Regions from separate parts of the Streptomyces sp. NPDC051105 genome, predicted to be linked through region 1. Evidence: riboswitches for the same ligand, from Rfam matches in the RefSeq annotation. Region 1 holds a riboswitch; the other holds the start of a gene.

What was found. Region 1 has a riboswitch for cobalamin ahead of AB0N16_RS36345 (CbtB-domain containing protein). Riboswitches for the same ligand answer to the same signal wherever they lie in the genome.
Region 2: another riboswitch for cobalamin. It lies ahead of AB0N16_RS22090 (cobalamin biosynthesis protein); the one in region 1 lies ahead of AB0N16_RS36345 (CbtB-domain containing protein).

What each region holds. Positions count from the first base shown of each region.
Region 1 is NZ_JBFBBR010000020.1:128,479-131,870, forward strand. Features, by position in the region: gene AB0N16_RS36330 (barstar family protein) at 1-150, opposite strand, end outside; gene AB0N16_RS36335 (hypothetical protein) at 304-471, shown strand; gene AB0N16_RS36340 (CbtA family protein) at 716-1,468, opposite strand; gene AB0N16_RS36345 (CbtB-domain containing protein) at 1,491-1,712, opposite strand; cobalamin riboswitch at 1,749-1,891, opposite strand; gene AB0N16_RS36350 (enoyl-CoA hydratase/isomerase family protein) at 2,177-3,241, opposite strand; partial or broken gene AB0N16_RS36355 (acyl-CoA dehydrogenase family protein) at 3,238-3,378, opposite strand; gene AB0N16_RS36360 (hypothetical protein) at 3,383-3,392, shown strand, end outside.
Region 2 is NZ_JBFBBR010000008.1:358,761-362,152, reverse strand. Features, by position in the region: gene AB0N16_RS22100 (inorganic phosphate transporter) at 12-1,265, shown strand; gene AB0N16_RS22095 (hypothetical protein) at 1,285-1,512, shown strand; cobalamin riboswitch at 1,654-1,794, shown strand; gene AB0N16_RS22090 (cobalamin biosynthesis protein) at 1,895-2,866, shown strand; gene AB0N16_RS22085 (cobyric acid synthase) at 2,863-3,392, shown strand, end outside.

The DNA of each region.
Region 1 (3,392 bases):
CGCGCCGAAGCCGCCGCCGAGGCAGTCGGCGAGGGCGTCGAGATTCCGGCCGAAGTAGCCGCCGGGCCCGTCGACCGCCTCGCCGATCACCCGCCAGAAGTCCTCCAGCGTCGCGATCCCGCCGCCGTCCAGTACATAGGTCGCCGTCACGGCCCGCAGGATACGGCGGTGGTACGGACGGGAGCGGGCGGTCGGCCGAACGGCTCTCCGAGGGGCGCGGCGGACGTTCCGGAAGGCACGCCACGGGACATACTGAACATCAGTCAACTACCGCGCCCCCGGGCACTCACGAGAGGCCGCACCGTGGAGAACTCCCTCGCGCCCGCCGCCCAGGATCGCTACGACACCTATCTTGACCATGTGAGGCACTGCCCCGACTGCCGCCCCGCGCGCTGCCGGACGGGCCAGGCACTGGTGCGCGCCTATCTCGCCACCACCCGGGCGGAGCGACCGGACGCCCGCGAGCACTGAAGCGACTTGCCGCGGAAGCCGTCGCCCCCGCTGTCGTTGTCCCTGCCGGCCGCTGTCAATGTCCGCTTGGCGTCCGGCTGTCAATGTCCGCTTGGCGTCCGGCGCATGGCCCGCGCCAGGTGCGGCCTGGCACTCCGGCGACGGCCGCCCGGCCTGCTCGCGGCGGCCCGGCTCACGGCCGTCCGACGCACGGCGGGCGGGGCCCCCGGATGGATCCGGAGGGCCCTCGCGTGTCGTGAATCGTTCAGTGTGCGGCGGGAACCGTCCGCCCGGCCGGGGCCGTCGCCGGTCTGGGGTTGAGCTGCCGTTCGGCCAACTCGCCGAAGAGCAGTCCGAATCCGCCCCACAGCACCAGCTGGATGGCCAGCGCGGAGAGCCGGAACCGCCACAGCAGGGTGGCCGGGAAGTCCGTCGGCACCTCGTTGACGGTCGGCAGGAACTGGTACGCCAGCCCGGTGACGACCGCGAACGCGGCCACCGCGACCACGGTCGCCCACCACGTGCCGAGGCTCGGACCGAGACGCTTGCCCAGCATGGTCGCGGCGACCGCCAGCAGCACGCTGAGCACCATCATCAGGAAATACAGCGTGGTCCGCTTGCCGATGGTGTCCGGGTCGCCCACCGACGGCGGGTTGGCCGGATACTTCAGGAACGGCACCACGTACACGGCGAGCAGCGCGCAGCCGGACAGCAGCAGCGCCGTCGCCCGCGGCGAGAAGCGGCCGACACGGCCCAGGGCGAAGCAGTAGGCGAGGGCGGCGATGCCGCCGAAGGCGACCCCGTAGAGCAGCACACCGGTGGCCAAGCCGGCGGTGGACTGGAGGGAGCGGGAGACGACCTCCATCTCGTGCTCGTGCGAGTGCGCGTCCTCGAAGCTGATCGCCTTGTCGACGTTCGGCTCTCCGAGGAGATAGGCGGCGACCAGGGCGAGCAGGCCGGCGGCAAGGCCGGCGAGCATGCCCCGCACCAGGAGGTTTCTTACCGTTGCGGAGTTCATGAGGGTGCGGCGTCCCCTTACGTCAGTGGCAGGGGAAGCCGAGGAGGTGGCGGGCGTCGTGCACCCACTCGTGGACGTCCGTGCCGTTGAACACGGAGGTGGCGCCCTGCTCGGCGCCGACGAAGTAGAGCAGGATGAGCATGAGGATGCCGAAGAAGACCGCCCAGGGAGCTATCGCGCTCAGCGGCAGCTTGGCGGGAACGACGGGGGTGGTGGCTGTCGGCTGCGCGACGGTCTGCGCCATGGCAGAACCTCCTCTGGGAGTTCGCGTCCCATCTCGGTGGTGCACTGGACGACGGCTACGGGTCTGACTCACGAGCTCCGGATGGGGCTCTCGCATACAGTGGCGCGACCGTGCCGGACTCCCACCGGCTTCCGTTCTGGCGTCGTCGATATCGGACAGACCGTACCGCGTGTCAGGAGCACGGCCAAGACCGCACCACCAGGCGTGATCTTCATCTCGTGCCTGATGGCCGGTTCTGGGCGTGCTGGGTCAGCGGTGACGGAACTCGCCGGGCGTTCCCGGGGAGCCCTGCGGCTGCGTCTCCTTGATGCCGGCGTTCGACGGGGGTCGTCCCCTACTCGGCAGCCGCGCTCACGCCTGCTCCCGGCGCTGGTCCCGGACGGTTCGTACGATGCCGGAGAAGTCCTCGGCGGGTCCAGCGCGTTCGGCTTACGAGGCGCACAACTCGGCGGTGACAGTGCGGCTCACGGGGACGGCTCCGTGGTGGTGTCGGGTCCGGCGAGCCCCAGTTCGCGTTCGCCGAGCGGGGCGAAGTAGCGGTCGACGTCGACGTCGGTGACCTCGGCGAGGGTGGCTGGGGACCAGCGCGGGTCGCGGTCCTTGTCGATGACCTGGGCACGGATGCCTTCCACCAGGTCGGGGGCGGACAGCGCGGCGCAGGAGACGCGGTACTCCTGGTCGAGGACCCGCTCCAGCGGACCGAGCCGCCGGGTCCGGCGCAGCGCCGCCAGGGTGACCTTCAGGGAGGTCGGCGACTTGGTGAGCAGGGTCTCCGCCGCCTCCTTCGCCGCCGGTTCGCGGTGGGCGAGCAGCCGCCGGACGATCTCCTCGACCGTGTCGGCGGCGTAGCAGGCGTCGATCCACTCCCGGTGGCGGGCCAGTTCGCCTTCCGGTGCCGGTCGCACGTGCCGGTCGAGCGCATCGTGCACGGGGCGGTCGGCGAGGTCGGCGATCAGCGGCTCGATCCTGTCCGAGGGGACGCAGTGGTCGGCGAGTCCGCACAACAGGGCGTCCGCGGCGCCGATCTGAGCGCCCGTCAACGCGAGGTGGGTGCCCAGTTCGCCGGGGGCGAGGGCGAGCAGGTACGTGCCGCCGACGTCGGGGACGAAACCAATGCCGGTCTCCGGCATCGCGATCCGCGACCGCTCGGTGGCGATCCGGACGCTGCCGTGTGCGGAGACGCCGACGCCGCCGCCCATGACGATGCCGTCCATGATCGCGACATAAGGCTTGGGGTAGCGGGCGATCCGGGCGTTGAGGCGGTACTCGTCGCGCCAGAACTCCGCCGACGCGGTGCCGCCCCCGGCGCGGACGTCCTCGTAGATGCTCCGGATGTCACCGCCCGCGCACAGGCCGCGCTCCCCCGCGCCGGTGATGACGACGGTCTCGACGGCCGGGTCGTGCTCCCAGGCGGTGAGGGCCTGGTCGATGGAGCGAACCATGGCGTGGGACAGGGCGTTGAGGGCCTTGGGGCGGTTGAGGGTGAGGTGGGCCGCCCGGCCGGCGGTGTGCAGCAGGACGTCGCTCATCCGAGGGCCTCCGTGAGGCCGCGGGCCGCGATGACGCGCATGTTCTCGTTGGTTCCTTCCAGGATCCGCTGGACCCACGGGTCACGGACGATCTTCTGGATACCGTACGCGCCGAGGTAGCCGTCGCCGTCGTGCATCGAGGTGACCAGCC
Region 2 (3,392 bases), on a different contig from region 1:
TGTCTGGGTAAATGGAAAACTTCTCGCTGATCCTCGCGATTGTGGTGGTGACCGCACTCGCGTTCGATTTCACGAACGGTTTCCACGACACCGCCAACGCGATGGCCACGACCATCTCGACCGGCGCACTCAAGCCCAAGATCGCGGTGACCATGTCCGCCGCGCTGAACCTGGTGGGCGCCTTCCTCTCCGTGGAGGTCGCCAACACGATCTCCAAAGGCCTGGTCGACGAGAACGGCATCCGCCCCGAGGTCATCTTCGCCGCCCTGGTCGGCGCGATCCTCTGGAACCTGGTGACGTGGCTGGTGGGCCTGCCCTCCAGTTCCTCGCACGCCCTGATGGGCGGTCTGATCGGTGCCACCGTCGCCTCCGCCGGCTTCGGCGCGGTCCACGGCGACGTACTGGTCACCAAGGTCCTGCTCCCCGCGGTCGCCGCCCCCGTGGTCGCGGGCCTCGCGGCGATGCTCTCCACCCGCCTGTCGTACGCGATCGGCAAGAACGCCGACGACAACGCCACCCGCAAGGGCTTCCGCGCCGGCCAGATCGCCTCCGCCGGCCTGGTCTCACTCGCGCACGGCACCAACGACGCGCAGAAGACGATGGGCATCATCACCCTGGCGCTGGTCGCGGGCGGTGCCGTCGCACCCGACTCGAACCCTCCCACCTGGGTCATCCTCTCCGCCGGCCTCGCCATCGCGCTCGGCACCTACATCGGCGGCTGGCGGATCATCCGCACCATGGGCAAGGGCCTGACCGACCTCCAGCCGCAGCAGGGCTTCGCCGCCCAGACCAGCGCGGCCACCGCCATCCTGGCCTCGTCCCACCTCGGCTTCTCCCTCTCCACCACGCACGTCGTCTCCGGTTCCGTGATGGGCGCGGGCCTGGGCCGCAAGGGCGGCGCGGTCCGCTGGTCCACCGCGACCCGCATGATGATCGCCTGGGTGCTCACCCTCCCCGCGGCCGCGCTGGTCGGCGCGCTCGCCGAGTCCGTGACGGACCTCGGCGACTGGGGCACGGCGGTCGTCGCCGTCTTCCTCGTCGCCTCCAGCGGCGCGATCTGGAAGCTCTCCCGCCGCGAAGTGGTGGACAGCGCCAACGTCAACGACACCGACGGCGCGGAGCCGGCCGGCGTGGTGACCGCGGCGATGGCCGCCGTGACCCCGCCGCCCGCGGGCACGGTGACCGACGACCTCACCGCCACGATCCCGTCCCCCGCCCCGTCACCCGCGCCGGCCGCCGCCACCGACCCGGCCGCGACCGTCTGACCCCCGAGGAAGAACCGACATGAACATCGACTGGGCAGCCATCGGCTCCGTCTTCGGCGTCAGCCTCGTGGTCACCGTGGGCATGGTGGCCCTCTTCACCCTCGGCATCAAGGGCCTCTCCGCCCGCGAACGCGCCACGGCCCAGGGCAACTCCGCGGCCCTGGCCGTGACCGCCGCCTACCTGTGTTTCGCGGCCTGCGCGGCCGCCGTGGCCTACGGCATCCACCTGATCGTGGCCAAGGCCTGACCGGGCCGACCGCCCGCGGCCGCCGAAGGCTCCTCCCCGACCCGCTCGGGAGGAGCCTTCGGCATGTCCCACCAGCCCCGCTAAACCACCGGTGTGGGCCTTCCCACACACTCCCCTCGCAGGTCAACGGCAAGTTGACGGGTCTTCCGGAGGCGTGGTGGACTTCCGGAGCCAAGTACGGCGGCAAGAGAGGAAGCCGGTGCGAATCCGGCGCGGTCCCGCCACTGTCACCGGGGTAGCAATCCCCGGGAGCCAGGAACTCTCACCGCCGGTCTCGTCGAACCAGGGCGTGGACACCCTGAGTGAGGACATATCGCCATGCGCGGCTGCCGTTCGAGGTTGAGTACCAGGCCCGTTCCCGCCCCCGCGGCGGGCTGAGCCGATGGGTGCCGGTCGCGTCTTCGCGTACGGCGCCGCCGCCGGCCTTCTCGGCGATCTGCTGCTCGGCGATCCGCGCCGCGGGCACCCGGTCGCCGCGTTCGGGCGGGCGGCCGGAGCCGTCGAACAGGTGCTGTGGCGGGACCACCGCGGGTGGGGCGCGCTGCACACCGCGGTGTGCGCCGGCGGCGCCGTGACTCTGGGGGCCCTGGCCCAGCGGCTCGTACGACCGTCCACCGCCGCGTCCGTCGCGCTCACCGCGACCGCCACCTGGGCCGTCGTCGGGGGCACTTCACTCGCCCGGGAGGCCGGTGCCATCGGGCGCGCCCTGGAGGCGGGGGACGTCGAGGCCGCGCGGGCCCGGCTGCCGCATCTGTGCGGGAGGGACCCGCAGGCCCTGGACGCCGACGGGATCGCCCGGGCGGTCGTGGAGTCCGTCGCCGAGAACACCAGTGACGCGGTCGTGGGTGCGCTGGTGTGGGGGGCCGTGGGCGGGGTGCCGGGGCTGCTCGGGTTCCGGGCCGTCAACACCCTGGACGCCATGGTGGGTCACAAGTCGGCCCGGTACCGGCGGTACGGGTGGGCTTCGGCGCGGCTTGACGACGTGGCGGGCTGGCCGGGGGCCCGGCTCACCGCCGTACTGGCCGCGCTGGCCGGGGACGACGGGCGGGGGGCCGTACGGGCCTGGCGGGCCGACGCGGCCCAGCACCCGAGTCCCAACGCCGGGCCGGTGGAGGCGTCGTTCGCCGGGGCGCTGGGAGTACGGCTCGGCGGGACTCTGTCGTACGGCGGCCGGGTCGAGCATCGGCCTGTGCTGAACAGGGAGGGACGGACCGTGGAAGTCGCGGACATCGAACGGGCGGTGCGGTTGTCGCGGCGGGTGGGATGGCTGGCGCTCGGGGCCGGCGCGGCCGGGGCCCTGCTGCGCGGGGCGCTCTCGCGGCGCCCGGCACAGCGGTCGGGGGGTGCGTCATGAACGGCGGCGGTCTCCTCGTGGCCGGTACCACCTCCGACGCCGGGAAGAGCGTGGTCACCGCCGGTATCTGCCGGTGGCTGGTGCGGCAGGGCGTCAAGGTCGCGCCGTTCAAGGCGCAGAACATGTCCCTCAACTCCTTCGTCACGCGGGAGGGCGCCGAGATCGGGCGGGCCCAGGCCATGCAGGCACAGGCCTGCCGGGTCGAGCCGACCGCGCTGATGAACCCCGTGCTGCTCAAGCCGGGCGGCGAGCAGAGCAGCCAGGTCGTGCTGCTCGGGAAGCCGGTGGGCGAGCTCAGTGCACGCGGCTATCACGGCGGGCGGCAGCAGAAGCTGCTCGGGACCGTGCTCGACTGTCTCGCCGAGTTGCGGGGCACGTATGACGCGGTGATCTGTGAGGGGGCGGGCAGTCCGGCGGAGATCAATCTGCGCCGGACCGACATCGTGAACATGGGAATCGCGCGCAACGCGCGGATCCCGGTGCTCGTCGTCGGGGACATCGACCGCGGGGGCGTGTTCGCCTCCTT